3 regions of the Robertmurraya mesotrionivorans genome follow, and region 1 is predicted to be linked to each of the others. Evidence: riboswitches for the same ligand, from Rfam matches in the RefSeq annotation. Region 1 holds a riboswitch; each other region holds the start of a gene.
The links. A riboswitch is a leader RNA that binds a small molecule or an ion and turns the genes downstream of it on or off. The one in region 1 is predicted to bind cobalamin.
Positions count from the first base shown of each region.

Region 2: another riboswitch for cobalamin. It lies ahead of ACRX5O_RS19065 (ribonucleoside-diphosphate reductase subunit alpha); the one in region 1 lies ahead of cobO (cob(I)yrinic acid a,c-diamide adenosyltransferase).
Region 3: another riboswitch for cobalamin. It lies ahead of ACRX5O_RS18320 (ABC transporter substrate-binding protein); the one in region 1 lies ahead of cobO (cob(I)yrinic acid a,c-diamide adenosyltransferase).

Region 1 is NZ_JBPCCH010000004.1:23,304-33,761, reverse strand. Features, by position in the region: gene ACRX5O_RS08620 (cobalt-precorrin-5B (C(1))-methyltransferase) at 1-320, opposite strand, end outside; gene ACRX5O_RS08615 (precorrin-8X methylmutase) at 324-974, opposite strand; gene cobK (precorrin-6A reductase) at 922-1,737, opposite strand; gene ACRX5O_RS08605 (sirohydrochlorin chelatase) at 1,734-2,612, opposite strand; partial or broken gene cobJ (precorrin-3B C(17)-methyltransferase) at 2,641-3,456, opposite strand; gene ACRX5O_RS08595 (energy-coupling factor ABC transporter ATP-binding protein) at 3,453-4,337, opposite strand; gene cbiQ (cobalt ECF transporter T component CbiQ) at 4,349-5,128, opposite strand; gene ACRX5O_RS08585 (energy-coupling factor ABC transporter substrate-binding protein) at 5,128-5,418, opposite strand; gene ACRX5O_RS08580 (energy-coupling factor ABC transporter permease) at 5,415-6,170, opposite strand; gene cobO (cob(I)yrinic acid a,c-diamide adenosyltransferase) at 6,187-6,723, opposite strand; cobalamin riboswitch at 6,866-7,050, opposite strand; gene ACRX5O_RS08570 (histidine phosphatase family protein) at 7,171-7,788, opposite strand; gene ACRX5O_RS08565 (ATP-binding protein) at 7,811-8,521, opposite strand; gene ACRX5O_RS08560 (ECF transporter S component) at 8,518-9,009, opposite strand; gene ACRX5O_RS08555 (bifunctional adenosylcobinamide kinase/adenosylcobinamide-phosphate guanylyltransferase) at 9,036-9,482, opposite strand; gene ACRX5O_RS08550 (bifunctional adenosylcobinamide kinase/adenosylcobinamide-phosphate guanylyltransferase) at 9,448-10,056, opposite strand; gene cobD (threonine-phosphate decarboxylase CobD) at 10,035-10,458, opposite strand, start outside.
Region 2 is NZ_JBPCCH010000015.1:69,481-79,938, forward strand. Features, by position in the region: gene ACRX5O_RS19050 (sensor histidine kinase) at 1-30, shown strand, start outside; gene ACRX5O_RS19055 (ABC transporter ATP-binding protein) at 127-810, shown strand; gene ACRX5O_RS19060 (ABC transporter permease) at 807-3,398, shown strand; cobalamin riboswitch at 3,917-4,113, shown strand; gene ACRX5O_RS19065 (ribonucleoside-diphosphate reductase subunit alpha) at 4,252-6,537, shown strand; gene ACRX5O_RS19070 (ribonucleotide-diphosphate reductase subunit beta) at 6,559-7,605, shown strand; gene ACRX5O_RS19075 (flavodoxin domain-containing protein) at 7,586-8,062, shown strand; gene ACRX5O_RS19080 (urease subunit gamma) at 8,245-8,547, shown strand; gene ACRX5O_RS19085 (urease subunit beta) at 8,563-8,883, shown strand; gene ureC (urease subunit alpha) at 8,884-10,458, shown strand, end outside.
Region 3 is NZ_JBPCCH010000014.1:3,778-14,235, forward strand. Features, by position in the region: gene ACRX5O_RS18300 (histidine phosphatase family protein) at 1-545, opposite strand, end outside; gene cobS (adenosylcobinamide-GDP ribazoletransferase) at 494-1,285, opposite strand; gene ACRX5O_RS18310 (adenosylcobinamide amidohydrolase) at 1,318-2,805, opposite strand; gene ACRX5O_RS18315 (FecCD family ABC transporter permease) at 2,807-3,868, opposite strand; gene ACRX5O_RS18320 (ABC transporter substrate-binding protein) at 3,831-4,808, opposite strand; cobalamin riboswitch at 4,952-5,137, opposite strand; gene ACRX5O_RS18325 (glycerol-3-phosphate acyltransferase) at 5,385-5,942, shown strand; gene ACRX5O_RS18330 (aminotransferase class V-fold PLP-dependent enzyme) at 5,954-7,531, shown strand; gene ACRX5O_RS18335 (hypothetical protein) at 7,601-8,365, opposite strand; gene mgtE (magnesium transporter) at 8,613-9,971, shown strand; gene ACRX5O_RS18345 (GerAB/ArcD/ProY family transporter) at 10,004-10,458, opposite strand, start outside.

The sequences.
Region 1 (10,458 bases):
GTGACGCGTCCCACTCCCCTTCCACCGTCAATCGAGATGGAACATGAATCAGTAAAGTGAACAGTTGCTTGTATGAACGCACCATGTGTCGCATCCGGATCGTCGCCACCATCTTTGATTGTTTCTGTTGTTACTTGATTTTTTGAGACATCAACATACTGAATGGCAAAGGGAACAAACTCCCCAGCAGGGATATAAATCGTTGTTTCTTCGACTCTTTCTCCTGTAAGCAATGTGATCATAGCTGCCTGTACTGCTGCTGTCGCACAAGCCCCTGTTGTATATCCTGAACGTAGGTTTTTCTTCTTTGTTGCTTCCATTTCCTACAATCCTTTTTGAGCTAAAATGGCTATCGCATTAATGGCTGCCACCGCAATCGTGCTTCCGCCCTTTCGTCCTACATTGGTAATAAACGGAACATCAATCTTTGCTAATTCTTCCTTCGATTCTTCTGCGGAGATAAATCCTACTGGTACCCCAATGATGAGACCAGGTTTTGCTTCCCCCTCTTTTACAAGACGAATAAGCTCAAGTAATGCAGTTGGGGCATTGCCAATTGCAAAAATACCTCCTTCCGCCTCTTTAACTGCTTTTCTCATCGCAAGGATGCTACGAGTTGCCTGTATTTTTCTTGCTTCTTCCACAACTTCAGGATCTTTAATATACACCTTTGTTTCACAGCCATATGCTTCAATTCGGGGCTTACTTATTCCAACCTGAACCATTTGAACATCACAAACAATTTTCTTTCCAGCTTTTATCGCAGAAATTCCCGCTTCAATCGCTTTCGGATGAAAAAGCATGCTTTTTCCTAGTTCAAAGTCAGCTGATGCGTGGATGATTCGCTGAACAATTTTGTATTCTTCTTCAGAAAAAGAGTGCACACCTATTTCTTCATCAATTGTCTCAAAGCTCTTTTTTTCAATTTCCTGTGGCTGAATCGTTACTGGTTGAAACTCGGTGAGAAAATTCATATTCTCTATCCCCTTTTATGAATTGAATAACACTTTCAATAGAATGATAGGTTGTTCCATAATCAATACATGGCCTTTTAATGACGATCGATTCTATTCCTAAGTCCTCTGCTGCTTCCACTTTTTCACGGAAAGATCCTTCATCTCCACTTTCTTTTGTTACGAGTAATTTGATTTGATAATTTGTAAGTAGTGCTTTATTCAGCTCCTTCGAAAAAGGACCTTGAATCGCAATGATATCTCTTGAGGGGATACCAAGACTTTCACATTTTTCTAAGTTCTCCTTTAGAGGAAGGAGTCGGAAAAGAGTTCTTCCTCCCTTGCGATTTCCTAGTTTTTCTGAAAAGATTGCCAATGTTTTGGCGCCAGTCGTCAGCAGGATATTTCCTTCATACTTAGAAGCTCGGTCAGCAGCCTCTTCATAGCTCTCCACATAAGTCACTTGCTTCCCTTTTAAAACTAGCGATTTTCGCTCGTATCGAATGTAAGGAATATGTTTGGAAGATGCTGCTTGAATCATATTTCTGGATGCTTCCTCTGCAAAAGGATGACTACCATCAATTACCAATTGCACAGAAAAATCGGTCAAGCATTTTTCCATTTCAATGGCTGATAGTCTATTAACCAGGACAGGAATCCCTTCTTTTTCAAGTAATATGGCTGCGTTTTTCGTGACCACACTCACTACAAGTGGAAATCCCTTTTCATGGATCATTTTTGCAAGCTCCCTAGCATCACTTGTACCAGCCAGCAGGAAAATCATTGACTTACTTTCTCTTCAAGATGATGGCCCTTGTGATGATGGTGATGGTCATGGTCATGGTGATGTGCCATATGCTCCGCTGCCTCCATTCGGAAGCGACACGTATCACAATTCATCATGACAGAGTCACTTATTGCTTCATCCATTCGTTCCATAAACACCTTTTCAAGCTTCGGATGAAACCCTAAATTAGAAGCGAGTGTTAGTTGTATTTGTGGTAGCTGTGTTTGTAGTTTAACCATCTGCTCTTCAAGTCGTTTCATGAGCACACCTGTAAACAATAGGTAAGGTAGAACGATGACCTTTTTGGCGCCTAGTATGAGGAGTGTAGTTACACTTTCCTCTAATGAGGGTTCTGTTACAGCAATAAAGGCCGGTTCCATTTTTTTAATAGAAAGCTTTTCACGTAGCAATCGGGCTAGCTTATATAAATCACTATTTGCACCACCATCACTACATCCTCGACCAAGAAGGACAACTCCAATATCATCTTTTGCCACAGACGTAACATCCATTCCTTCCTCTATCCTCTGTTCACAAATCTCTACCATGCTCTTATGTACACCAATTGGCCTTCCATAAGTAAACGTAACAGAAGGATATTTCTTTCTCGCTTCATCAATGGCAAATGGTATATGAAGCTTAGAATGGGAAGCAGCAAATATCATCATAGGAATTATGGCTATACTCGTTGCCCCCTGAGCCAAGCATCGTGAGATACCGGTATCCATATTAGGGTCAGTAAGCTCTAAAAAGCATGTTTCAACAATCCATTCCGCACTCATTTGATTTTTAATGTTTCTTACCATCTGTACGACTTGTTCATTGCCTTCTTTCTCTCTGCTACCATGCCCAACGAATAGAACCGCCTTCATATGATTTCCTCCTTTATGCTTTTCCGCCATGCAATGCCCAAGGTTCATTCTCTTTTCTAAGTCTTTCATGTGGCTTCAGTGGCTGTAGAGTCGAATCCAGATCATATTTTCTCTGATAACCTCTTGGAGTGACCATTTTCCCATTCCAAACAAATGTTGTAGAATTACCAATAATAACGGTTGAGAGCATACCAATTTCATGCGTCAGCATCTCACCAAGTGTAGTGATTTCCACCTTCTGGTTGTCACGATACGCCCCCTTCACAAGTCCAACCGGTGTCTGCTCCGAGCGGTATTGAAGAAGAATTTGCTGTGCCTCTTCAATTTGAGCCGTTCTCTTCATGCTTTTTGGATTATAAAGGGCAATAATAAAATCTGCCTCTCCTGCTGCATGTAGACGTCTCGCAATAGTCTCCCATGGAGTTAAGTGGTCGCTTAACGAAATCGTACAAGCATCATGCATGACCGGGGCTCCTAAAAGAGACGCGCACGAATTAATAGCAGAAATACCTGGTATAATTTCGACACGAACATCTTTTATGTTTTTTTCCGCTAACACCTCATAAACAAGTCCTGCCATCCCATATACTCCAGCGTCTCCGCTAGAAATGACAGCTACATCCTTACCACCTATGGCTAAATCAATTGCTTCTTGAGCTCTCGTTACCTCCTCCGACATAGGGGAACTGATAACCTCTTTTTCTTTTACTAGCTCACGTATTAAGTCCACATATGTCTTAAATCCAACAATTATATCGCTCTCAAATATCGCTTCTTTTGCTCTTTCTGTTATATGTTTTTCATGGCCTGGCCCTAAGCCAACGATAAAAATAGATCCTGTCATTGAAACCTTCCTCCTACAATTCTTTTTGAATGGATGAATGGATTTTCGTTTTTCAGTAAGGTCCGTAACAAGGAAAAGAGTTGATCTTGATTCATTGGGACGAACACACTGTTAATAGGTTTAATTAATTCGTCATATACTTCTAGCATCCATGGTTTTCGTAGCTGACTTCTTTGTAGCCTTTCCTCATTCTGAAAAGCATCATATGGACACCCCTGAAACAACAAGCACCCATTGCTAATGATCATAATTTCATCAGCCCATTCATACGCAAAATCAACATCATGTGTTGATAAGACAATCGTTTTTCCTTGTTCATGAAACTCATTTAATAGTTCGATCATGGATTGTGTGGAAATGGGATCCAGCTGAGCAGTTGGTTCATCTAGCAAGAGGACCTCAGGGTTCATCACGAGAACTCCAGCTAGAGCCACCTTCTTTTTCTGCCCTTGACTTAGAAAATGAGTCGGCTTTCCCTTTAAGTAGGTAATTCCTGTTTTCTCCATAATGTCGTCTGTTCTTGTTTGAATCTCAAGTTTGGAACATCCTAAGTTTCTTAAACCAAACATAATATCTTCCTCAACGATGGAGGAGAAAAGCTGAGAGTCAGGGTTTTGCAATACAAGTCCAACGAGTTTTCTCAACTCCTGTAAAGTAGAACGAGTGTATGAAAGCTCCTTCTCCTTAAAAAAAACGGAGCCCTTCGTTGGCTTTAAGATTCCATTCAAATGAAGAAGCAATGTTGATTTCCCCGCACCATTATTCCCGAGCAATGCAATCTTTTTCCCCTTTTTAATAGAAAAAGAGATATCCTGAAGTGCTGCTTCTTGCTCGTTGAATACTTGATAAACATTTTTGAATTCAAAAAGAGTTGAACTCATACGAAAACTCCTTAACTAGTAAAATTCAGTAATAGAACAGCTAGAAAAAATACAGTAATAAAGCCAATATGGATTACAGAATAGTTTTTTCTTTCGTAGGACGGGTCATACAACGTTCCTCCACCACGAGAATCGATACTGATTTGAAGTTCTTTTGCTTGATGGTACGTTTTTATAAATAAAGATGTTACTAGTCGGCCAGCTGAAAATAGCCCCGATGATATAGATTGATACCCAAGTCTACTCTTTTGTGAGACGTAAATATCAGTAGCGGTTTCAAGCAATAAAAACAAGTATCGATACGTTAACATCATGATTTCTAGCAGTAGTGTAGGCACCTTCCATCGATGCAAGAGACATACGATCTCATTAATCGGAGTGGTAAGGATGAGAAAGTACAAGCAGCATATACTGCTAAAAGAACGGATAATAAGCGGGACCACCACTTCCACCTGATCCGGAAGAAAGTATAAATAAACGTTTGCTAGCTTTATTAAAAGAATGGCTTGGTGAACACCCGTTGATGGGGCAGCTGCTATGGAAAGGACGATAGATACACTTCCTATGCTTAAAAAGGAAAGTGGGAGCAAAAGAAGTTTTCCATAATAGCTGATAGGGATTTTTGCCACGAATAAAATAAATACACTCATCACAATAAGTACTAGAAAGGAAATCCAACTGTTTTTTAAAAGCAAGACTAGTAGAAGACTTCCCATGCTAAAGACCATCTTTTCAAAACTATTCACGTGATTCAGTTTGTTTATATGAGCGAAATAATCGATCTGTAGCATTAGGAACGATCATTTCTAGAAAGATATTTCAGCTTGGCACGTGAAAAGCCGATAAAGTAACCAATGACAACCGATCCAATCGAGGCTTGAACGGCAAACAACAAGCTCTCTACCTCACTGCTGCTTGGTTTCCAAAGGTTTTCTATCCATGGTGTGTAAGATGGAGCAAGCTCCGCAATAACGGCAATCGCTTCCGTATCTGTCCCTGAAAAACTGGCACTACTCTTGAAGATAAGCGGAATGGCAACAAGAAAAATAATCAGCATGAAAAGCAAACGATTCTTTTTCATGAGCTAGTCTCCTTACGTAGAAAGTTGAGCATTTGTAATTCATTGGCATTGTATTTTAGTAGAAAATTCATCACAATCACAGTAATGATTCCTTCTGAGAGTGCTAAAGGTATTTGTGTCACCCCAAATACGGAAATAAATTTTATGAATGAACCTACGAACCCGCTAGCTGGGTCAGGGAACGCAATCGCTAGTTGAAGAGAAGTCATGGCATATGTAGCTAAATTGCCTAACGCAGCAGCAAGGAAGATCGCAAATTTCATGTTGATCTTTACGCTTTTGAGCAGGATATAAACACCGTACGTAACGAAAGGACCGACCACAGCCATAGAAAAGGCATTTGCACCAAGCGTACTTATTCCACCGTGAGCTAGTAATAATGCTTGAAACAGCAAAACGATAAATCCGACTACACACATAATGATTGGGCCAAAAAGGAGGGTTCCTAATCCGACCCCCGTAGCGTGTGAGCTACTTCCCGTTACCGATGGGAGCTTTAATGCGGAAAGAACGAAAGCAAAGGCCGTACTTAAACCGAGCATCGTTTTTATCTCTGGCTGAATCACCACTTTCTTTCGGGCCGTATGAATGCCTGCTGCTAAAAAAGGAAGGAGGAGTATCCACCAAATCATCGCCCACTTCATTGGTAGAAATCCTTCCATAATATGCATCGCGTACGCATCAGAGTTGGATCCAACCCAGAAATAGAGGATTCCTGCACCAATTAGCACCAATTTCTTGAGATTACTCATTCACTGTACCTTCCTTCTAATAATCTAGCCCGACGATGGCTGGAACGTTTTGCTCATAGTAATGTTTAACCTCTCTCATTTCTGTGACTAAATCTGCTGCCTGAACGATATCCTTCTTGGCCTCTCTTCCAGTTAGTACAACATGGAGACCGTCTCTTCTTTTTTGAAGCGCTTCCAACACCTCTTCCGTCGGGAGGATATCTTCAATGGAGAAACGAGAAATCGCTAACGCATTATTAATCTCATCCAGAATAAGCACATCAACTTCATTGCTTTGTAAAAGATCCTTGGCTAATCCCCAGGCATTTTTTAAAGCCTCGCGATGTTCGTCTGGCGTTTTCGTCCAGGTAAAACCTATCCCCATTGGATAAATATCGATTCCTAGTTTCTGTAAAACGGTACGTTCACCCACACTACGATCAGGTGATTTAATAAATTGAATGATTTTTACTCTTTTCCCCTGACCAATCGCTCTTACGGCGAGCCCAAGGGCGGCCGTTGTCTTTCCTTTTCCTTCCCCGGTGTATACGAGTAGTTGACCTTTGTTCGCCATTCTTTTTCACTCCTATTACGGCATGTTTGTTACATACTGAGCAAAAGAAAAACACTTCCCCTTGGAAGTGTTAACAATGTCCGTGAACATTTAGTGAGCAAAAAAGGCCGTCACCTAACACCTCCCCTATCCTCGTAGGTTGGTACCATTCTTGGCTTAGGCAGGTCTCCTGGCTTGTGCTCATCACTCACTACCCCTTCCCGTGTTTTTGTACACAGTGGGTGTTGTAGCTTGCTCACACATACAGTGGCGGGACCGCATTGGCATTGAACCAATTTCCCTTTAATCTTTTCTGTTTGAAAAGAAACCTAAGTCTTTTTGTATTTGTTTTTTTGTATTTATTTGGATTATACTCCTCAGAAAGGGATAGTGAGAAGTGCTCGAAGCTGACTTTTTGGAAGTTTCATAATATACCCATAATTCCGATGAATAATTGTCACATTTTTACTAAACAGACGCTTCCAATAAATGTTCTATACTCGCCTCAACCAGGAGCTTCCTTTGCCCTTTTTCCAGTCGTATCAACGTTAAACTCGTTCCCTCACTGATGGGAGCAGACCAGAAATTTTTTAATGAAAGCTTTTTCACTATCGATAAAAATGCCATGATGGTTACCCCATGAGTGACAATTAGCACTTTCCCTTCCACATACGTTCTTTCGATTTCCTGTAGAAAGTCTTCGACTCTAGTAATTACGTCTGTAAAGGTTTCCCCTCCATCGTTGCCATATCGCTCTGGAGCATTCCAATAATGATCATACTCCGATGGAAACTCACGATAAATTTCGTCCTCCGTTTTCCCCTGCCATTTTCCTAGATGAATTTCCATTAAACGTGGATCTGTCTTTATGTTTGTTTCATTTGGTCGGATAAGCTTCGCGGTGGTATAAGCCCTTCCACTGGGAGAAGAGATCACCTCATCAAAAGGGGTATCAGCTAAGTAGTCTCTTAACCGCTTAGCATCCTCCACTCCTTTTTTTGTAAGGGAGGAATCCAGTCTACCCTGCATTCGCTTTTGTACATTCCACGTGGTTTGTCCATGCCTAGCAATATATAAATCAACCATAATGGTCACTCCCTGTTGAATTTCAAAAAGTTAGTTCATGATAATAATGTCCTGAAAGTTCCTTTACCATATGCCCTTTATTAGCTGGAAATGCGATCAGGAAGCAGGTAGATGGTCCAGATGTTTTTTCTAAATTGATCACACTCGTCACTTCACTTTTTATAAAATCTCGGTTTGAAAATAGACGATTCAATTCATAAAGTATCCCTTTTGATCCAACAGGCATTAAGACAGCACCATCTAGGTTTGAAAGCTCCTTCACTAATCGTAAGGGAGCTACTTCTGTTTCCTGCTCTATTACTTCATTTCCAACAAGAGGAAGACCAATAACCGCCACTTTCGTATCCTCTAGAAAGGGAGTTGCGCTCAAGGGAGCATGGCTTATTCTTTTTCCTAATACCGTTAATCCGACGGCAGATTGGACAAGTGAAAAGTTACTTTCGGTGCTTCCATTGATCTGAATGTCTGGTACATCAAGCTCAAGTAGACCTTTCGTAATTCCTTTTATGAGTCCTTCCCACGCTTCCTCTCCACAGAAATTTTGAAGAATCACTGCTTCGGGAATAGCTCCTGCACAATAGCATTCCATGGCTGCTACACGAAAGGTGTAATAACCAACGATATCGTAAGGAACCTGTACCTCATCAAGCTCTTTTAATCCGATCGCTCCGCTATTATCAGAAGCTACCACAAGGGTTTCTTTTCCCATTTTAAGTAATTGGACATCTCTCATTTTTGAAACTTCCCCGCTACTGCTGGTTTCATTATGCTAGCTAAACGAGGAGCAACGATCACAGCTAAAACGGTATTAAGGACAGATGCAATCAGTAAAGATGGAACCATACTAATATAAAATGCTTTTGATATTAAAAAGATAAATGGCAGTGGAGCTGCAAAGGTATTACCTAGCACGAATAAAATAGATGCCGTCCACTTGCTGCCTTTTTGATAAAAATAAGCAAATATCCATGTAAGCATTGCCATTTCGATAGCGATTAAGAAATGCATAGGTCCAAGAGGCATTCCTCCAATTAACGCAGATACCATATGTCCTAATCCACCGACGATCGCCCCAGGGATTCCTCCTAAAAGCGCGGCAGCAACGATTGCTGGAAACGAATCGAGCGCGACACTTCCAATGATTGCTGGAATTTTTATCCCACCACCTATAACTGTTAAAGCTATAAATAGGGCCATCCAAGTTACTTTTGCCACCTTCATTTTTCCTTCCTCCTTCTGAATTGTAATTACTTAATCAGTTGACCAATTCCGTACCAAATATGATCCACTCGATCACATAATTGGACCGTATCCTGAAACGTCCATCCCGCATCATCGCGCCATTTTCGATCTATTTTTTCAACAGGGACAATTCCTCTTGTAATATCTGAACCAATGATCACGACCTTTCTCTTCCAATCCTCCTTTTCCCAACGTGCCCAATGCAATAGTGTCTCTTTCCATATGCTTCTAACTGTATCGGATTCATGTTGGAGCGATAACTCCCTGATCCAATACTCGATTCCTTCTACCACCACTAAGGAGACATCAGAATCTTCGCTAAGCCAATCATAATACGAGCATTCATAAGCCTTTATCCAACTTTCTCGTGGATACTGGCACATATCGTAATGGCTACGTACCCACTCGGCTTTTCCATTACATGCTCCTCCCATCACGAAATGCAAATTCATCCCCCTCCTTTTTCATACAAATCGGAACTCCTGCTTCAACGAGATACGCTTCCTTTGCCATTGCGACGACCTGTTGGTTTAGCCTGCCAAGGAGCTTTGCATACACAAGAACAAGGTCGCTTGATAGGATCAATTCATTCAAGATTTCATTACTAACGACGATAAGGGTATGACAATTTTTCTGTATCGAAAGTATCCCCTCTATGATCGATTTCTTGATTTCCTCATGAAAAGACGGGTCCATCAGCCTCTCCTCGGTTTGAAACAAACGGTTGTTTAATAGATTGGTTAGGCAATCAAAGAGCACAATATCATTTGGATGAAAAACTGTTGAAAGGTTATGTAAAAAATAGGGCTCCTCCCACGTTTCCCACTGTTGCTCGCCATCATTTCTTTGCTGTTGATGCCTCTTAATTCGTTCCTTCATTTCCACATCAAAAGCAACCCCTGAGGCAATGTAATGGAGATTTCCGTGAGTTTTCTTTGTTAGTTCCATGGCTGTTTTCTCAGCAAAACTGCTTTTTCCACTTCTAACACCACCACTGATAAAAATCAGCTGTCCACCTTCCGCCATTCACTCATCACCTCTAATAATCTTTCGTGCTCGGTTGGCCCCTTAACCGCCAGTCGTAGCCACTTTCCGTCAAGTCCCGGAAAATTCATCGTATGTCGAGGAATCATCCCCTTTTCCATTAAAAAACGAAAAAACGGAAATTGATCGGAGACTTTCGTATCTTTTAGCAAATAAAAGTTTACGTTTGATGGAGAATAAGAGAACTTCTGTTCACGATAAAAAGACTGTAGCCTCTCCCGCTCCTTTTTAATCAATTGAATGGTTTGTTCTACATAGTCACTTTCTGACAAACACCATTCACCCACCTTCATTGCTAGCGCATTCACACTCCAATGCGGTTTGCTCTCCCTAATTTTTGCTAGCAGGGCTTCATTTGCAATTAAGTATCCCAGGCGGATTCCT
Region 2 (10,458 bases), on a different contig from region 1:
ACCACGTTTCTTTTTAAAATATATAAATAATAGCCTTAAGTGACAAAATTGTCACCTTATTAGTCACTTGATAGTCATTTTTGGCCGATATACTAAAATGTATCAAGGGCCTAATGGAGGGACAGGATGGAAATTTTACGTATTGAACATTTATCTAAGGTGTATGGAAAAGGAGAAACAGCGGTTAAGGCGCTCGATGATGTGTCTTTTTCCATTAATAAAGGGGAATTTGTGGCCATTATTGGGCCATCGGGTTCTGGGAAGTCTACACTGCTACATCTTCTAGGTGGTGTCGATAGACCAACAAGCGGGAAGGTATTTGTTGATAACACAGATATCTATGAGCTAAATGAAACACAGCTAGCAATTTTTCGAAGAAGACAAATCGGACTAATCTATCAATTTTATAATTTAATTCCTATTTTAACAGTGGAGGAGAACATCACGCTTCCTCTTCTCTTAGATGGACATCAAGTGGATAAAAAGCAGTTTGAAGAGATTGTGAGTATTTTAAATATACAAAATCGATTGCTCCACCTGCCTAATCAGCTTTCGGGTGGACAGCAGCAGCGTGTGTCCATTGGACGTGCATTAATTAGCAATCCAGCTATTATGCTAGCAGATGAACCAACCGGTAATCTAGATAGTAAAAATAGTGAAGAGATTATCGATTTATTAAAGAGATTTAATAAAACGTACCAACAGACGTTGATCGTCATTACCCATGACGAGCGAATTGCCCTACAGGCTGATCGGGTCATTGCAATAGAAGATGGCAAGATCACCAAGGATGAGGTGATTCGTCCGTGAATATTGTCAATAAGCTAACGATTAGGCATTTGAAGCAAAATAAGAGAAGGACGTTGGTCACAATCATTGGGGTGATTATTTCAGTCGCAATGGTGACTGCCGTGACCACATTAGGGGCTTCTTTTTTAGATTTAGCAAAAAGACAAGCTATCTCAAATGATGGGGAATGGCATGTTGTTTATGAGGATGTAAATCTGGAGCAGGTAGAAGCGATCAAGTCAGATGAAGAAACAAAAAAGCTGATCCTTTCAAGTGACCTTGGCTACGCTCCTCTGGAAGGAAGCCAAAATGCATATAAACCTTACCTATTTGTGAAAGGCTTTAGTTCGGAAGGGTTTGAACAGTTTCCGATTGAGTTAAGTGAAGGTCGGTTACCGGAAAATGAAAATGAAATTATCATTAGTGATTCGATTGAATCCAATGGCAAGGTGCCATTAAATATTGGAGATCAGCTTACCTTACCTGTTGGAGACCGTATGTTGGTAGATGAGGCAGGAAATCAAACAAAGTTTGACCAACAGACCGATCTGCAGATGATGGAAGAAGAAATCATTGAAGAGCTGCAAAATCAAGAAACGCATCAATATACCGTCGTTGGAGTGATGAAAAGAGTTTCATGGGAACTAAACTGGGCTCCAGGTTATACGGTAATCACTAGTATTGATAAGTCCGTGTTAGATGAGAATGGTTCTGTTAATGCGGTAGTTGTATTAGAAAAGGTGAAGAAGTCATTATTCAAACACGCGGAACAGCTTGCAAAAGAAAATGATATTTCAAAGGTTGATTTTAATAGTGAATTGCTTCGTTATTATGGTGTTTCGGACGATGATAATCTGAACCGAACGTTATATTCATTATTAGCGATTATTATGTCTGTTATTATCATTGGTTCAGTGGCTCTAATTTATAATGCCTTTGCGATTTCTGTTTCTGAACGTGCTCGCCATTTAGGGATGCTTTCTAGTGTAGGAGCTACCAAAAGTCAAAAGAGAAACTCTGTGTTTTTTGAAGGTTTCATCATTGGTTTAATAAGTATACCAATCGGTCTCTTGTCAGGAATTGGAGGGATGGGTGTTACCTTTTGGTTTATTAATCAGTTTCTTGAAGGGGCGCTTGGTGTTTCGGTATCTCTAGAATTAACGATCACAGCGTATTCCATCATAGGTGCTTGCCTTGTATCAATGCTGACCATCTTTATCTCTACGTTTATACCGGCGAGAAAGGCTTCTAAAATAACAGCTATCGATGCCATTCGTCAAACAGCAGATATCAAGCTTACTGGTAAAACCGTAAAGACATCAAAATTCATTCGTCGAATGTTTGGAGTGGAAGCAGAAATCGGGCTGAAAAATTTAAAGCGGAACAAGGGTAGATACCGGGTGACTGTTTTTTCACTTGTTATCAGTATTGTCTTATTTTTATCCGTTTCGTTTTTTACCGATAGTTTAAAAAAGTCTTTATTACTATCTCAGGATGGGATTAACTATGATATTCAGATTGGAGCTTCGGAAGCATCCATATCTAATGTGGAAGTGCTTTTTGAAAATATTCGGACACTCCCTGATGTAACCAACTCTAGTACGATGAGAAGGCTGGATCTAGCTACGTTAGTCGAGAAAGAAAAGATTCCAGACGAATTAGTAGAAACAATGGGGATTGAGGATGGGAAGGCTACGTACTATCTCAGTCTAATTGGTCTCGATGAAAAAAGCCTAAAAGAATATGCTGATCAGGTAGGGGTAGATGTTAGTCGGTTGACTGATGCAAATCATATTTCGGGTATTATTGTTGACACTATTTCTTATCAAGATGGGAAAACAGGTAAGTTTATAGAAACCAAGAGCATAAAAACGTCAGTCGGTGAGAAGGTAGAACTGCTTTCCCAAGATTTTGACACTGGTGAGATAATGCCTTTAGAGAAACATCTTGAGGTAGCTGGATTGACCGATCAGTTGCCAATGGGAGTATACTCATCAGGAGTGGGTGGTCTAAATATTATTGTTTCTGATCAAGTCATTGATCAATTGGTGAATGAGAAATTAGCCGATAATCTACAGACTGAACTCTTTTTAATGTCAGATGATCCATTGAAGACACAGCAAGAAATCGAGGATATGAAGGAAACGAATCTTTATATTTATAATGTGTACCAAAGTAGACAGCGGGAAGAACAGTTAGTGATGCTATTGTCTATTTTTACGTATGGTTTCATTGTACTCATTACGGCTATTTCAATAGCTAATATATTCAATACGATTTCCACTAGTATTTCCTTAAGGAAGCGGGAATTTGCGATGTTGAAATCAGTGGGAATGACTGCAAAAGGCTTTAATAAAATGATTAGCTATGAAAGTATTTTCTATGGATTAAAAGCACTGCTGTATGGGTTACCGATCAGTATGGGTATCATGTTCCTCATTTATAAAGGGACTATGAATAGTTTTACGTACCCGTTTTGGATTCCGTGGCTTAGTCTTGGGATTTGCTTTGTCTCGGTATTTGTAATTGTCGGATCAGCCATGCTGTATTCCATCGCGAAAGTGAAGAAGGATAATATTATTGAGGTATTGAGGCAGGAGAATATTTAGATTAAGGAGATGAACATTTGCATGGGGCGATGTTCATCTTTTTTTATAGAGGGAGCCTGAGGAAAATGGGAATCGGAGGCGGCGAAATTTCGGATGGCAAATAAAGTCCGGGAATAGCAAATAAATTTTTCGAATCGCAAATAAAATCTGGGAATCGCAAATAAATTTTTCGAATCGCAAATAAAATTCGGAAATCGCAAGTAAATTCTTCGGATCGCAAATAAATTATTAAAATCGGTAAAAAATCCAAAAATAGAGTAAAAAATCTACTAATCCCCGAAGAAAATCAATAAAAAAATTAAGTTTAGCTGTAATTTTCACACGATTTATTAAAAAATATTTAAAAATCTACCATCCCTATAAAAACAACAATTCTCTCCTTCACCTCCTAAAGTCAACAACAATATTTTACCAAAACAAACATTTTCTACTTGCTAATCTACTAAACTACCGTTACTATTAAATTTGTAATATCTAGATATAGATATATAAATGTGAAAACTTAACTATATATTGTGTTGTTTGCCTTAAGATTAGATGCCGTACGGCTTAATTGGGAATCTGGTGAGAGACCAGAGCTGCCCCCGCAACTGTAAATGCTGACAAAATGAACAGACCACTGTGTAGATTGCTTACCGATGTAGGTGCCTAGATGGGAAGGGTTCAAAGTAGAGTGAAGCATAAGTCAGGAGACCTATCTTACTTAAGATGTTTCAACTTTCTCGGGGATTGGGAAGATGAGACGATGGCGACAGAAGACAAAATCAGATCAATGCCTTTTTGTCTTTTGCTGAAATCGTTTCATCCGCTCAAGGACTACTGAGCGGATTTTTTATTTTCAGGAGGGACGATCATGACAGTAGTAGATTTGCAAGAAGAATATAAGTCAGTGTTAAAAGCAATTGAAGAGTGTTCTGTAACCTATCAGCTTGATACATCTGACATGACTAGAATGGTAAATGAATTAGAGGTAGCTAAAAAAGATGTGAGCCAACAAGCTTTGTTTTACTCCTTAAATAACATTGCCATGGACCAGCCAGATTGGACATTTGTTGCCGCGCGCATATACTTAACAGAACTTTACAAACAGGCTTCGCAAAATAGAAACTATGATTCATCACATACATATGGGAATTTTTATGAATTGCTAGTCACGTTAACAGAGAAAGGCATTTACTCTCCTAAACTACTGCAAATGTATACGGAGGAAGAAATTATACAATTAGCAGGGGCAATCGATCCAGAAAGAGATAAGCTTTTCAACTATATTGGTCTGTTTTTATTTGCTGACCGTTACCTTGCAAGAGATCATGACAGAAGAGTATACGAACTCCCTCAAGAACGCTTCTTAGTCATTGCAATGACTATCATGATGAACGAGTCGAAAGAAAAAAGGGTAGAGCTAGTAAAAGAGGCGTACTGGGCATTAAGCCATCTATATATGACAGTCGCAACACCAACTCTATCAAATGCCGGTAAGAGCTTTGGTCAGCTTTCGTCATGTTTTATTGATACAGTCGATGATTCGCTAGATGGTATTTATCTAAATAACTGGGATATTGCTCGCTTAAGTAAGGAAGGTGGCGGCATCGGAATCTATTATGGAAAGGTTCGTGCTCTCGGTTCTGATATTAAAAGATTCAAGGGAATGTCTTCAGGGGTAGTACCTTGGATCCGCCTGATTAATGATACAGCCGTTAGTGTGGACCAGTTAGGTCAAAGACAAGGTGCGGTTGCCATCTACTTAGATGTATTCCACAAAGACGTGATGAATGGCTTCCTTGAACTAAAGACCAATAATGGGGATGAGAGAAGAAAGGCTCATGATATTTTTACAGGAGTCACCATCCCAGATTTATTTATGGAAAAGCTTCAAGAGAAGGATGAAAACGGCAGAAGTGTTGGGGAATGGCATACGTTTTGTCCACACCAAGTAAAGCAGCTGATGGGCTGGAAGGACGAGAACGGAAACCCGCTTGGTCTTGAAGACTTTTATGATGAAAAAGATCGAAAGTATTTTACGGAAAAATACGAAGAAGCCGTGAATCAGCCTCTTTTACCAAGAAAAACCTACCGAGCGATGGATATTATGGCCCGAATTATGGTGGCTCAGCTTGAAACAGGTACGCCTTATATGTTCTACCGAGATGAGGTAAATCGTCAAAATCCGAACAAGCGTGCAGAAGGAAGAACATCCATCTACTGTAGCAATTTGTGTACAGAAATTGCCCAAAACATGTCGAGTACCACGATTGTAAAAGAATACAAGGATGAAGATGGCAATCTAGTCATCGTGAGAAAGCCAGGCGAGTTTGTTGTATGTAATCTATCTTCTATCAATCTACCGAAGGCTTATCGTGCGAATGAGCTTGAACGGTTAATAGCGATTCAAGTGCGTATGTTAGACAATGTCATTGATCTGAATACCATTCCGGTCGGACAAGCTGAATTAACCAATCAAAAATATCGAGCGGTCGGGCTAGGTACGTTCGGATGGCATCATCTGTTGGCCTTACAATCGATCCATTGGGAATCAGAGGAAGCGGTCCAGTTTGCCGATGAACTATATGAAGATATTGCCTATTATACGATCCGAGCTTCTATGGAGCTTTCAAAAGAAAAAGGATCATTCAGCCAATTTGAGACTTCTGAGTGGGCTACAGGAAAATACTTTGAACGAAGAAACTACACTTCTGAGCGCTGGAGTGAGCTAAAGGAACAAGTAAAGACAAGCGGTATTCGTAATGGCTGGCTGATGGCGATTGCACCGAATTCTTCCACTGCGAAAATTGGCGGATCTACAGATGGAATTGATCCGTTGTACGCAGTTGAATATGCGGAGGAAAAGAAGAACTTTAAGTTCAAGGTAACCGCACCTGACTTGAATCATCGCACATACACGTACTACCGAAGAGCAAGGCATGAATTAGACCAAGTGTGGAGTATTCGCCAAAATGCTGCTCGTCAACGCCATATCGACCAATCAATCAGCTTTAACTTGTATGTGAGACACGATATTAAGGCAAAAGACTTACTTCATTTACACATAGAAGCATGGAAGCAAGGCTTAAAAACAACGTATTACGTAAGAAGTACTTCACAGTCAGAAATTGAAGAATGTGAAGCTTGCCATAGCTAAGGTTTGAAAGGAGAAGTGACTATGTCAATCAACGCCCCATTAAATAAAATCAAACTGTTGAATCCTACGTTTCCAAATCGTTCAACAGGTATTATTAACGGACAATCTTCTGGTCTATTAAACTGGAATGATATCGCCTACCCACAAATGTATGATTTGTATCAAACATTGCTGTCTAATTTTTGGAAGGCGCAAGAGATCAATATGCAAGATGATATTAAACAGTGGGATTCATTGTCCTCACACGAAAAGGATATCTTTTTACGGGTCAATACGCAGCTTGCCTCCCTTGATAGCCTTCAAACACCAACGATGAGTCAAGTACTAGATTATGTGACCGATTCTAGCTTCAAGGCCATCTTTGCTGTAATCGCTCAACAGGAAGCCGTTCATAACGAATCGTATTCATATATATTAAGTTCATTGGTTCCGGTCAGTGAACAAAATGCCCGCTTTAACCAGGCGAAGGATGATCCGATCGTACAAAAGAGAAACCAGCTGATCTTGGATGCGTATGAAAAGTTCCGTTCACATCCATCCGCTCAAAACCTCTATGAACTTGGGATTAACTCCATTATTTTAGAAGGGATCTACTTCTATGCGGGCTTTGCCTTTTTCTACAATCTTGCTCGTCAGCAAAAGATGTTAAAGACAAGTACAATGATCAGCTATATCCAAAGAGATGAGATGCAGCATGCGTATTTTATTTCTCAGTTTGTACGTATTATGTTAACGGAAAATCCAGAGCTAAATAGCGAGGAAAACATTCAATATGCGTACGATCTCATCAAAGAAGCGGTGGATTTAGAGAAAGAATGGGCTGGAGAAATTTTAAAAGACATCAACGGAATTGACTTGGAAGAATTCGGACAATACGTAGAGTATTTGGCCAATAAAAGACTTCGTCAATTAGGTTTGGATCACCTTTATGGTGACCGTGACAACTCCATGCCATGGATTCAAGTGTTTAGTGACGAAATGATCAATGAAACCAAGTCAGACTTTTTCGAGCAGAAATCCCGTACCTATACAAAGGTGACGCAGTCCAATGGCTTTGACGAATTATAAGGGAAAAGTAGCGATTGTCTATTCATCTGTCACGGGGAATACAGAAGAACTTGTTCGTATGGTAGCAAGCTGCTTTCAATCACGGTCTGTATCTACTGATTTGTTTCGAGTAGAAGATTTTCTCCTCGCTAACATCCACGATTATGATGGTTTGGTCATTGGGACCTACACTTGGGGCAATGGAGAAATTCCAGTAGAAATGATGCCTGTGTACCAAGAAATAGAACGTCAAAATGTTCGGCAACTTGCCACGAGCGTGGTTGGAACAGGAGATTCCTTTTATCCTTCTTTTTGTGGAGCGGTGGATGAATTTAGGGATATGCTCTATGTGCATACCTCTTTAGTAGCCACGTTAAAGGTGGAATTACAACCACAGTTCAAGGATTATGAAAAATGTGAAAAATTGGTTGAGTTAATGATAGAAAGAATTCAAAGTCAAACTTATAGTACAGTGTAAAAAGAAAGGTAGTGGGCTCTTGTCCACTACTTTTTTTAATGGATGTTTTTGTGATTTTTCTGATTTATTTTAATTGTAACACAAGGTAATACATGGTATTTTAAATATATGTTAGGTTTTATTACATGGATTGTTAGAAAATAAAACATTTTTTGTCATAAATAGAGTAGGGAGGGTTTGGAGTGAAACTGACATCACGCGAGATGGAAAAGTTAATGATTGTTGTTGCCGCAGATCTTGCTCGTCGCAGACAAAATCGTGGATTGAAGCTTAATTATCCGGAAGCGATAGCGATCATCACTTACGAAGTATTAGAGGGAGCAAGGGACGGAAAAACAGTAGCTCAATTAATGAGTTACGGATCTACCATTCTATCAAAAGAGGACGTGATGGAAGGTGTTGCAGAGATGATACCGGATATTCAAGTGGAAGCTACCTTCCCGGATGGAACAAAGCTTGTGACTGTACACGACCCAATACGATGAAGAGGAGAGAATAAGTTGATACCTGGTGAATACGTACTGAAAACAGAACCGATTATCTGTAATGAAAATAAAGAGTCTATTACGATTCAGGTGTTGAACAGAGGAGATCGCCCCATTCAGATTGGCTCTCATTTTCATTTTTATGAGGTGAATAAGGTATTGCAATTTGATCGCCAGCAAGCGTTTGGAAAGCATTTAGATATTCCAGCAGGGACGGCTGTGAGATTTGAGCCGGGAGATGAAAAAGAGATAGAACTGGTCTCCTTCTCAGGAGAGCAGAAGGTGTATGGTTTGAATAATTTAACGAATGGCTCTATTGCAAAGGGGGAGAAATAGGTGAGCTTTCGCATCTCTCGAAAACAATACAGTGATATGTTTGGACCAACCGTTGGTGATGCAGTAAGGCTAGCTGATACTGAGCTTTTTATTGAGATTGAGAAAGATTTTACTACGTACGGTGACGAAGTGAAGTTCGGCGGTGGAAAGGTCATCCGTGATGGGATGGGGCAGCATCCCTTAGCTACAAGCGAAAAGACAATGGACCTTGTGTTCACCAATGCCATTATCGTAGATTACACCGGCATCTATAAAGCAGATATTGGTGTGAAAAATGGCTATATTGCTGCGATCGGTAAGGCGGGAAATTCACTATTAATGGATAACGTAAATGTACCCGTTGGAGCGGGTACGGAAGTGATTGCGGCTGAAGGATTGATTGTGACAGCAGGTGGAATTGATGCACATATCCACTTTATTTGTCCACAACAAGTGGAAACGGCTATCTCTTCTGGTGTTACCACGATGATTGGTGGCGGGACAGGACCTGCCACTGGTACGAATGCGACTACTTGTACACCCGGGCCTTGGAATATTCATCGAATGCTTGAAGCAGCAGAAGAACTTCCGATAAACATTGGCTTTTTAGGAAAAGGCAATGCATCACTTGCAGATCCGTTAAAGGAACAGATAGAGGCTGGTGCTATTGGCTTGAAATTACACGAAGATTGGGGAACGACCGCCTCGACGATAGACACAAGCTTAACGGTTGCCGACGAATTTGATGTTCAGGTTGCGATTCATACAGATACATTAAATGAAGGTGGATTCGTGGAGGATACTCTTGCGGCTATTGGAGATCGCGTCATTCATACCTATCATACAGAAGGGGCAGGAGGGGGACATGCTCCAGATATTATTAAAGCGGCTAGCATGCCCAATATCTTGCCTTCTTCAACCAATCCAACAAGACCATTTACGGTGAATACTCTTGAAGAACACTTGGACATGCTAATGGTTTGTCATCATTTGGATCCTAGTGTACCGGAAGATATTGCGTTTGCTGATTCAAGGATTCGAAAGGAAACAATCGCAGCGGAAGATATCTTACATGATCTCGGTGTGTTTAGTATGATTTCCTCTGATTCACAAGCAATGGGACGAGTCGGTGAGGTGATCACGAGAACGTGGCAAACCGCAGACAAAATGAAAAAGCAAAGAGGGAAGCTTGAGCAGGATAAGGGGTTAGGGGACAACTTTCGTGTGAAAAGATATATAGCTAAATATACGATTAATCCAGCAATTACTCATGGGATATCAGAGTATGTAGGTTCTGTTGAAGTGGGTAAGTTAGCTGATTTAGTCGTATGGGATCCGGCGTTTTTTGGGGTGAAACCGGAGATCGTCGTAAAGGGTGGTTTCATTTCTTATAGTTTAATGGGAGACCCGAATGCGAGTATTCCCACTCCTCAACCAGTGGTGTATCGTCCTATGTTTGGTTCTCTAGGAAGGGCGAAATACTCCACTTGTATGACATTTGTGTCAAAAGCGGCACTTGAGAAGAAGGTTCCTGAGAAGCTTGGTTTACAAAAAATCATAAAGCCTGTATCGGGTATTAGGAGCTTATCTAAGAAA
Region 3 (10,458 bases), on a different contig from region 1:
TTATTTGAAAATAGTAGTTCATAATAATAATCATGTGACACATTCCAGTCCCAGTATGCTCGTTCGTCTGGTGCAAACGAAGCTAATAAATGCCTTATAACACCTGCGTGAGTGACAACAAACGAACGTTTCCAATGATTATTTTTCACTTCCGAAATCATCTTGTTCCAGCCACTATCAATTCTTCTTACAAACTGCTGAAAGCTTTCGCCATTAGGGGTGGCTATTTCTTTGTAATGATTCAGCCATTTTTTATACTCATCATTGTCCTCTAATTCGTCAAAGGTGCATCCCTCAAAGTCACCAAAATGCATCTCTCTTAGCTCGCTCATTCGAATCGGTTCTACTTCAGGAAAGAATGCTTGTAACGTGGATAAACATCGTCCTAGATCACTAGTAAAATACCCTTCATATTTCGTTACTAGTGGTGAGGGATGATGGCATAAAGGGGAATCCGTCCACCCTAAATAGGCTCGTTTTTTATTTGCCTCTGTTAAGCCATGCCTGCATAATGCCATAACCACACAATCATCCATAGCAACCATTCCGTCCCTTCTGCAGATGCTCCCAGCACATCTCCGGTTATTCCGCCAAACCATTGCACTGTTTTTTTTCGGATAAATAAATAACATAGACAAGCACTTACAAATAACAAGAGGAAAATGGGAGCAATGGCCGGTAAGAAAAGGGTTAATCCTATTAACACGACCATACAATAGAAAGGATAACTTAGTAAAGAAATCTTACTCAATCTCTCCCTAAAAAATGCTGCAAGTCCTTCATTCTTTGCAAGTGGGGCAAGGACCAATAACGCACCAATCACTCCCCTACTGAAAAAAGGAATGAAAAGTATGACTATGTAAGTGTAAGAATGAACAAAATGGATGATTTCATATAAAAACAAATAGCGACCACTTAACAGAACAATAGCAGATAAAACACCAAATGCTCCTGTTCGAGGATCGCTCATAATTTCTAATCGTTTTTCCTTGTCCCGGTATGAAAAGAAAGCATCGCTTGCATCCATCCAACCGTCTAGATGAAGACCTCCTGTAAAGAAGATCCACGCTAACCATAGGATAAAAGCAATGGAGACTGTCGATAATGGTGTCCACTCTACTAAGGTGAAAAGAAGGACCGAATAAATGCCTCCTTGTAAAATTCCTAATAGCGGGAACATGCCAACCGCACGTTTCATATGCGCGGCATCCATTGGCAAGTTCATTTTTATAGGAATTGATGTAAAAAATTGTAGGTTTAATAGAAATGCACGAACAGTTTTCACGGCTCTTCCTCCAGGAACAGTTTTGAATGAATTTATAGTGACGAACTCATGCCTTCTTTTCTCATTCTAGATTTCCGAATCGCTTCCGTTGTACATTCATAAACTCCTCTGCTAACTAATCTACCTAGTTGAGTAAAGGAGCCTGCATACTCAATTGCCGTTCCCTTTTGGGTAGCTGCAATTAAGATGCTGTCTGTTGATGTACCTGTTGCAAGTGTCCCGGTGTTTAAGTCGAGCACCTCTTCATTTTGCAAGACCTTCACTTTTACTTCTGTTGCTGTCATGATTGATTGAATAAATGCTTCCTCAGACAATTCACCATTCACAAAGATCCAAGTATTAATTGTGCCAGGTGTATATTCAAACACTTCTCTATCTATCACGGATGCGTCTATTGCATTACCGACACCTGCCGTCACGACTACAAAAATGGAAACATTGCCATCAACATAAAGCTTATATGATACATCTTCAAGCTTAACAGCAGTCATCATTCCAACTGTTTCCCCTGGAATGAAGCCATTTCTTTCTAAATAGTTGGCCATTTCTTGTTTATGATCACTATAATTATAGTTTTTGTCTACATGGCGATTAACAAAGTTCTGGTACCAGCCCGTTCCAGAACCAATCACTCCAGAGCTCATCGTTTTTAATGGTTGCTCCGTTTTTACTACAATTCTTTCTGATGAAGCATGAATCACTGATGGATCAATTTGATATATCTCTTCTATCTGGTCATTTTCCCACTCTGGTAACAGCACCATTTGTGGAACAGGAACCTTTGGATGAGGCTGTTTGGCAATTTTCGTATGGTAGACGTTTTGAATTCGTTCTTGTTTCAACACTTCGTTCGGAGTATCTTCTATCACAATCTTCCCCTCATGAAGGAGCAGAAGTCTGTCACAGTATAAGCCCGCTAAATTTAGATCATGGAAAATGGAAACAACCATTAGTTCACATTCCTTTGACCACTTTTTTAACAGATCAAACAACTCTTTTTGATAGCTTAAATCTAAGTGGTTGGTCGGTTCATCAAGAAGAAGGATACGTGGTTCCTGGGCGAGCGCCTGAGCTAAGTAAACCCTTTGTCTCTCACCACCAGATAGATCTTGAATATTTCGATGTTGAAGGCTCAATGTTCCCGTTTGCTCCATGACTCGTAGAACGGTTTCCTCATCTTCTGGGCTCCAGCTATGAAACCAGCCTCTTTGATGGGCATAACGCCCAAGCGATACCGTTTCTTTAACCGTGTAGGAAAATGGATCTGCCGCATGCTGAGGCAGCACCGCGATCAGCTTAGCAAGTTCCTTGGGAGAATAATCGGAAAGCTTATTTCCATCAATAGAAATGGTTCCTTTTGAGGCGGGCAAAATTCCACTTATCATTTTTAAAAGCGTGGTCTTACCGCTTCCATTCGGTCCAAGAATACCAAGCATCTCGCCTTTTTTCACTTCAAAGGAAATATCCTTTACTATAGAATTACCAGCGTATCCGCCACTGACATGCTGAATGTGAAGCATGTTAACCACTTCTTTCTGCTCTTGTTTTTAGTAGGATCATAGCAAAGACAGGTGCCCCGATCAGAGCGGTTATCACCCCAATTGGAAGCTCAATAGGAGCAATGATGGTCCTTGACACTAAGTCAGCTAAAATTAAAAAGGCACTACCAGTAAGAATCGATAACGGAAGTAGATGTTTATGATCTGGCCCCCAAAGCATTCTCGCTAAATGTGGAATAACCAATCCAACAAAACCAATTGTACCTGAAACAGCTACCGCACTGCCGGTTAACATGGACCCCGCCATCAAAATAATATGCTTTCTTCGTTGGACATTCACTCCAAGATGATGAGCTCTTTCCTCTCCAAACGACATGGCATTTAATTCTTTTCCGTTAAAAATTAAGATGGCTGATCCTATAAGGAAGAATGGGAGAATAATTTTTATATATACCCACCCTCTCATGGAAACGCTTCCCAGTAACCAACCAATAATCTGACGTAACTCCTCACCTGTTAAGGCAATCATTAGGGAGATAAGGGCTCCGAGAAAGGAACTAAAAATGATTCCTGTTAAGATAATCGTCTCCACTCGCATGGAGCGCTCTATTTTTTGCGCGAAACCTAATACGAGGAAAATAGTTATAAAAGAAAACAAAATACTAAGAACAGGAAGTGTGAATGCCCCAATGACTGGAAGCGACAGCTGAAAAAACAAAGTAACAACTGCTCCAACTGAAGCACCAGAGGAAACTCCTAATGTATAGGGGTCTGCAAGTGGATTTCTAAGTAAACCTTGAAAGGCAGCTCCAGCAATTGCTAGAGCCGCTCCAACAAGTCCTGCTAAGATAACTCTTGGCAGGCGAATATTCGAAACGATATTTACATGCATTTGGTCAATTCCATCTAGTGAAACAAACGGAAAAAGTTGTGCAAGTAATATTTGAATCGTACTTAAGATAGGAACTTTCACAGTTCCTAGTGAAATGCCTAGTACAATAGCTAACAGGAGAAACGAGGCTCCCATTGTGTATGCTGCTAATCGATTAGTTATTAAATACTTCCGGATATACGGCTTTTGCAAGTTCCTCTACCCCTTCAACGAGCCTTGGCCCAGGTCGTGTTACCAGATCAGAATGAACATCTACAACCTGCTTATTTTTCACGGCAGTCATATCTGCCCAGCCTTCTCTAGAAGTTACTTGACCTACAGGATCTTCGGAGTAGTAGCCGTACGTAGTGATGATTACATCTGGATTTCTCTCAACAATCGATTCTTGGTCGATGCTCGCCCAACCATCTAGATCTCCTGCTGCATTTTCAGCATTGATCACTTGAAGCATAATATCCATGAATGTGTTCTTCCCTGGTGTGTAAATGTCTGGTGCTGGTGAAACTTCAACAAACACTTTTTTCTTTTCGGTTACAGTTGCAGCTTTTTCCTTAATTTCGTCAAGCTTTGCCTTCATAGCAGCTGTTAGCGCTTCTGCTTCTTCTGTTGTTCCTGTCATTTGTCCGATTAGGTTGATTGTTTCGTACACTTCCTCAAAATTCACTGCGTCGTTGACAACAAATACTGTGATTCCAGCATCTTTTAATTGAGTAAGTCCCGCTTCTGCAGATAAAGCTGAAGATTCATGTGCTAAAACAATATCAGGATTTAATGAAACGATTTTTTCCACATTAAATTCCATGCCACCGACTTTTTCAACATTAGCCGTTTCTTCTGGATAGTTATCATAATCAGAGATCCCAACTACCTTCTCACCTAAACCTAATTCATACACGATTTCTGTGTTACTTGGAATTAAAGAAACAATGGTCTTTGGCTCTTCTTCTATAACCACTTCATTGTCTAATGCATCAGTAAGTGTAAGTGGGAAGGCTGCTTGTTGTTCACTTTGTTCCGTTTGACCTTCTGTGTTTTGGTTATCTTCTGCCTTTTCAGTTGCGCTCCCACAACCAGCAAGAATTCCTAGTGATAGTACGAGTATTGCAAATAGTGCGTAAAACTTTTGGCGCATTTTCTTTCCCCCTGTGTTATGTAAAAAATAAAAAGCATCTTCCTACAAAGGCAGGAAGATGCTGGTATGATAGACGTTTTACACTAAATAGAAATCAAATAATAGGTAACGGTCTGCCACACCACTCCTATCCTCGTAGGAAATTCGGTGCATAGCAATAGGCGAGTCTCCTGGCTTATGGTCATTGCTTGCTGCACCTTCCCATACTTTTACGTACAGTGGTATTACTTGCAGCTTGCTCCCATTTACAGTGGCGGGACCGCGTTGGAATTTCACCAACTTCCTTTTTAAGTCTTCAGTATGAAGACACCTACTACTAGTCGAATTATGAAATTTTCTGCTACGTCTGATTATACACTAACAAAGCCCCACAAACGCAACCCCTTTTTAACAAAATGGTGACAGACACCCTTCGTGGACAAAATCGGGCAAAATGTCCACGGAGGGTGTCCGTCACCGCTCGTGGACACTTCGTGCCTTTTTGTCCTCCTGGGGTGGACAGTAACTTCTTATTGTGAAGAGGTTTTGCTTAGCATAATATGGAATATATACAACATAGCGTGGAGGTCATGTTCTATGGTAGTAGTGGGCTATTTCTTCCTTTCCTACTTCATTGGATGCATCATGTTTGGATACATTATTGGAAGATTGTTTGGAAAGATTGATATTCGGAAGGTAGGCAGTGGAAACGTGGGTGCCCGTAATATCGGGCGAAATTTAAATAAGTCGGCCTTTGTCGCTACCTTTTTAGGTGATGCGTCTAAAGGGGCGGCAGTTATCCTTCTTGGTAGAATGCTAGGCTTTTCAGAGGAGATTCAATTAGTTGGATTTTTATTTGTCCTTATAGGACATATTTGGCCCATCACCCTTTCCTTTAAGGGAGGAAAAGGGATCTCTAGCTTCCTCGGAGGAATCATTGCTTTTGAACCGACGGTAACACTTGTCATTCTCGTTAGCTTCGCGATCACATATTCCTTGTTCCGCAGCTTTACTATGGCTGGTCTACTAAGCCTATGCATTCTTCCGGTCTATTTCTTTATTGAGTCTTATACATACACTTCCGTCGGAATGATCGCACTCACAGTAATCACTATTCTTTTTGCTCATCGAACAAATATTAAAGAAAGAGTATAGGGGGAAACCAAATGGGCTTGCTTTTCAAAATTGCAAGAAGCGAAGAAGAAATGGAGCAAATTCACAAACTAAATTATCGTACATTTGTCGAAGAGATTCCACAGCATCCAAAGTCTGATACAGAGAGAAGAGTTGACCCTTTTCACGCTGAAAATACGTACCTTATCTGTCTAAAGAACAAACAACTAATTGGAATGATTGCCGTTCGAGATAAGCGACCTTTTTCCATTGATAAAAAGATTGGTCCTGTAGAAGATCATCTTCCCTTTCAAGCTCATCTATTATGCGAAATTCGCCTCCTCGCTGTTGATGCAAAAAATCGGAACGGCAGAGTGTTTCTAGGACTTTCACAATTATTAGCCAACTACTGTATCAAACAAGGATACGACGCAGCGGTTATATCGGGAACCACCAGACAAACCAAACTTTATACACAACTCGGTTTCACAGTGTTTCATGATCCAGTTGGAACAGAAGATGCACAATTTCATCCCATGTATATCACAAGAGACACCTTTGAAAAACAAGTCTCTTCACGCATAGGGATTTCTTCTAGCCGGTTTATGCCCGGACCTATTATGGTAGCAGATGATGTTACAAAAGCACTTATGAGTCCACCCATTTCTCATCGCTCTAAAGCCTTTCTAACATTATTTAACTCTGTCAAAGAAAAACTTTTGAGATTAACCAAAGCTGCGAATTGTCAGCTTCTTCTTGGGTCTGGAACGTTGGCGAATGAAGTCATCGCCATGCAGCTGAAAAAACTTTCAAACGGAGTCATTTTTATTAACGGGGAGTTTGGAAAGCGACTGCAAGGTCACGCCATCCGTGCTGGTTTATCTTTTGAAAGTTACGAAATACCTTGGGGGACATCATTTACTCTGCAAGAAATAAAAGAGGTCATTAACAAGCATAACCCTGAGTGGATCTGGTTCACACATTGTGAAACATCGACTGGTGTTCTAAACTCCTTGGATGATATGCAAAAAGCCTGCATGGAAAAGAGTATAAAAATCTGCCTTGATGCTATTAGTTCCATAGGGGCTAGGCCAATAAATCTCTCAAATATCTATCTTGCTTCAGGAGTTAGCGGTAAAGCACTGGGCTCGTATTCAGGTCTTTCCATTGTGTTTCACCAGCATTACATGAAAAAAGATGAAACGATTCCCGGCTATCTTGATCTCGGATGGTATATAGAGAACGACGGAGTCCCATTTACACACTCATCAAATCTCATCTCCGCTCTTCACCAGTCACTAGAAGCCTATGAAGAGGAACAGCCTTTTGAAAGAATTGGTCGTCAATATCTGTATATTCGGGAGAATCTCGAATCTCATGGCATCCATGTCTTATCTAAGATAGAACATTCCTGTCCGACCATTATGACCATTCCATTCCCAACAAAAATACCCTCTACCTTTATCGGAGAGGATATGGAGATGAATGGCTATTTACTACACTATGAAAGTGCGTATTTGAAACACAATAACTGGGTTCAAATCTCTCCTATTAGTAATATTGAAGAGAAGGAGACACAACGTATGCTATCCCAGCTTAAAGAACTAGTTACATACTATCAGTCTCAATAAAACCACGAGTGTCCACCCCACACGGACAAATCAGGCCGATTTGTCCACGAAGGGTGTCTGACACCTTTTTTACTGCCATTGCTTTGTTTTTTTGTCGAATGTGAGGGTTGCGTCGAATTTGGTTTTAGACAGTTTTTCGTACTCCTCGAACATATCATCCATATTCATGTAGTCGCCAATGACCCAAATAGGGACTTCAATCTTCGTTCTACTTTGTACCGCATCTTTAAAAGATAATAAGATTCCCTCTTTCATCAATGGTTTTAAAGAAAGAGAAATATCGATATCCATCGGAGGGTACTCCCTCCTTTTTCTCAACCCCAAAATTCCCTTTTCTGGTTTGAACTCATTTAACTTCTCAGGTACTAGATCAGATAGTAGCCGATAAAAATCAGTTAACGTCCGGTAATAAACCTTATTCCACCATCCATCATCGTGAGCAAAATAACCATATCTATTTCTCAGATGTCGGTTAAATGGCTGCTTTAGTTGCTCCTTCATATGCCCCATATAAAGTAACTCGGCAATCTCTTCACCAGATAAGGCATTTACGCCTTCAAGCTCTTCAAAATCCACCCAGCAAAAATCTCCATAACCATGAACATCCTCACCCATAAGCCGATGCAGCTTCTCTTTAGGGACGTATTCTAGTAATGTGTGACGATTAAACTCTCCCGATTCGTAAGCATGTTTAATCAACAAAAGATGATTCAAAGAATCGGAAAGAGACCGAGCAAACTCTTTAAATTCAATCCCGTGTGTCAGAACATATTGTTCACCTTCATTAAGGAATATGTAGAGAAGATCGCGTTTCTCCTGATTGCTTTTTTTCACCTAGTAAACCTCCACAATAATAGTAATATCTCCCTTACTTATGACGAATGAACGTATAAAAAAGTTTCGATGAATTTCCCGCACTGTTCTTCTAAATAAAACTATACTATTGTATAAGCACTATATAATTCAAGCACAATCTTTACAATTCACAAACTTTTATTAAACATCCATTTTAAAATGAATCGTTTTTCTCTATAATTAGCATGTTGCTGCAAAGAACTTACCCACCTGAGAGGTGATACGTATGATTACAAATATGCCAGAAAACCAAATTACCCTATACATCATTAAAGTGCTAAAAGAATCAAAACGAAAAGAATTTGATACGATATTGGATGAGCTCCAGCCTTATGATGTCGCAAGAATATATGGGGAATTGCCCGAAAAACACAAAAAAAGATTTTTATTATACTTAAATATAGACATGCTTGCAGACCTCATTGAGGAATTAAGCAAAACCGAACAGCTTGATGTTTTAAATCGACTGGGTATTGAACGGTCTGGTGAAGTCCTCGATGAAATGGATAACGATGACCTCGCCTCATTGCTTGATGACCTGTCACCTGAAAAAATCAGCCAGCTCTTATCTGGAATGAAAAAAGAGGAATCTAAGGCCGTTCAAGACATCATGAATTATCCTTCCGAAACAGCTGGGCGATTGATGACGAACCGCTTTGTATGGATAAGAGATTACTATACCGTTAAGGAAGCTGTAACCAAGCTCAAATCGTTTACTGATTACGCAGAAACCATTAATTATCTGTACGTGATCGACCAATACCGTAAACTAGTTGGAGTTGTTTCTTACCGTGATATTCTAATGGCAGAAGCTGACGAAGTTGTTCGTAATATTATGTACGAACGGGTCATTTCTGTTTCAGTAGATACGGACCAAGAAGAGGTTGCCATGCTTATTCAACGTTACGATTTCATGGCCATTCCTGCTGTAAACGAAGAAAATGTACTTATGGGTATTATTACCGTAGATGATATTATTGATGTTGTTATTCAAGAAGCGAACGAAGATATTGAAAAGCTTTCCGCTTCAGGTAAATCGATTGATTTTGATACAAAGGCCTATGTGGCTGCTTACAGAAGACTTCCATGGCTCATTCTTTTATTACTCATTGGTATTTTATCTGGAAGCATCATTAGTACGTATCAAGAAACACTCAAAGAAATTGTAGCACTTGCTTTCTTCATCCCCATGATATCCGGAATGACTGGAAATACGGGTACACAATCTTTAGCAGTGGTTGTTCGTGGACTTGTATCGAATGATATTAACAAACGTGTCATCACGAAACTTGTCCTTAGAGAGCTTGGTGTTGGTGTCATAATTGGTATTACCTGCGGCATCCTTATTTCACTTATCGCATTTATATGGCAGGGCAATTTAATGATTGGCCTTGTAGTCGGCATCTCCTTGCTTTTTACTCTCATTATCGGTACCTTAGCAGGAACAGTTATCCCATTGATTCTTTATCGACTGCAAATCGATCCAGCCATTGCTTCTGGACCTCTTATTACAACGCTAAATGATATTTTTTCACTCTTAACCTATTTTGGGATTGCTACGCTTTTCCTACATCATATACAGTAAAGAGGCACGAAGCCATAGAGCGCTTCGTGCTTTTATTTTGCCTCCTCAGCTACTATTTCTTTTTTTAACTTTTTCTTAAAAAAGAATCCCATTACAAGAATCAAGAAAGGCAGTCCTACAGCAACCCCTATGCTAATATAAACCCACCATCCCTCTAAAAAATCAACCGCACGATTTTTATCAAAGTTGATCCAATAACCAAATGCACTGAGAATGATAGCAGTAGGAATAATTACTTTTCGATAATCCTTTAGACCAAGCATCTTTTGCATAGCAACCGAAGCACATAACAAGCTCATCATAATCTGTGTAAGAATCGATAATGCAAAGAAAGCAATCATGATCATTTCATATCGATGAACAAAATAACCAATTTGTGCACTTCTAGCCATCTGCATACAAGAAACGATATACTGTGCAGCTGTCTCAGGAGACAGTACGCCTGCCTCTAGAATCGGCCACATGATAATGAATACCATTCCGTAAC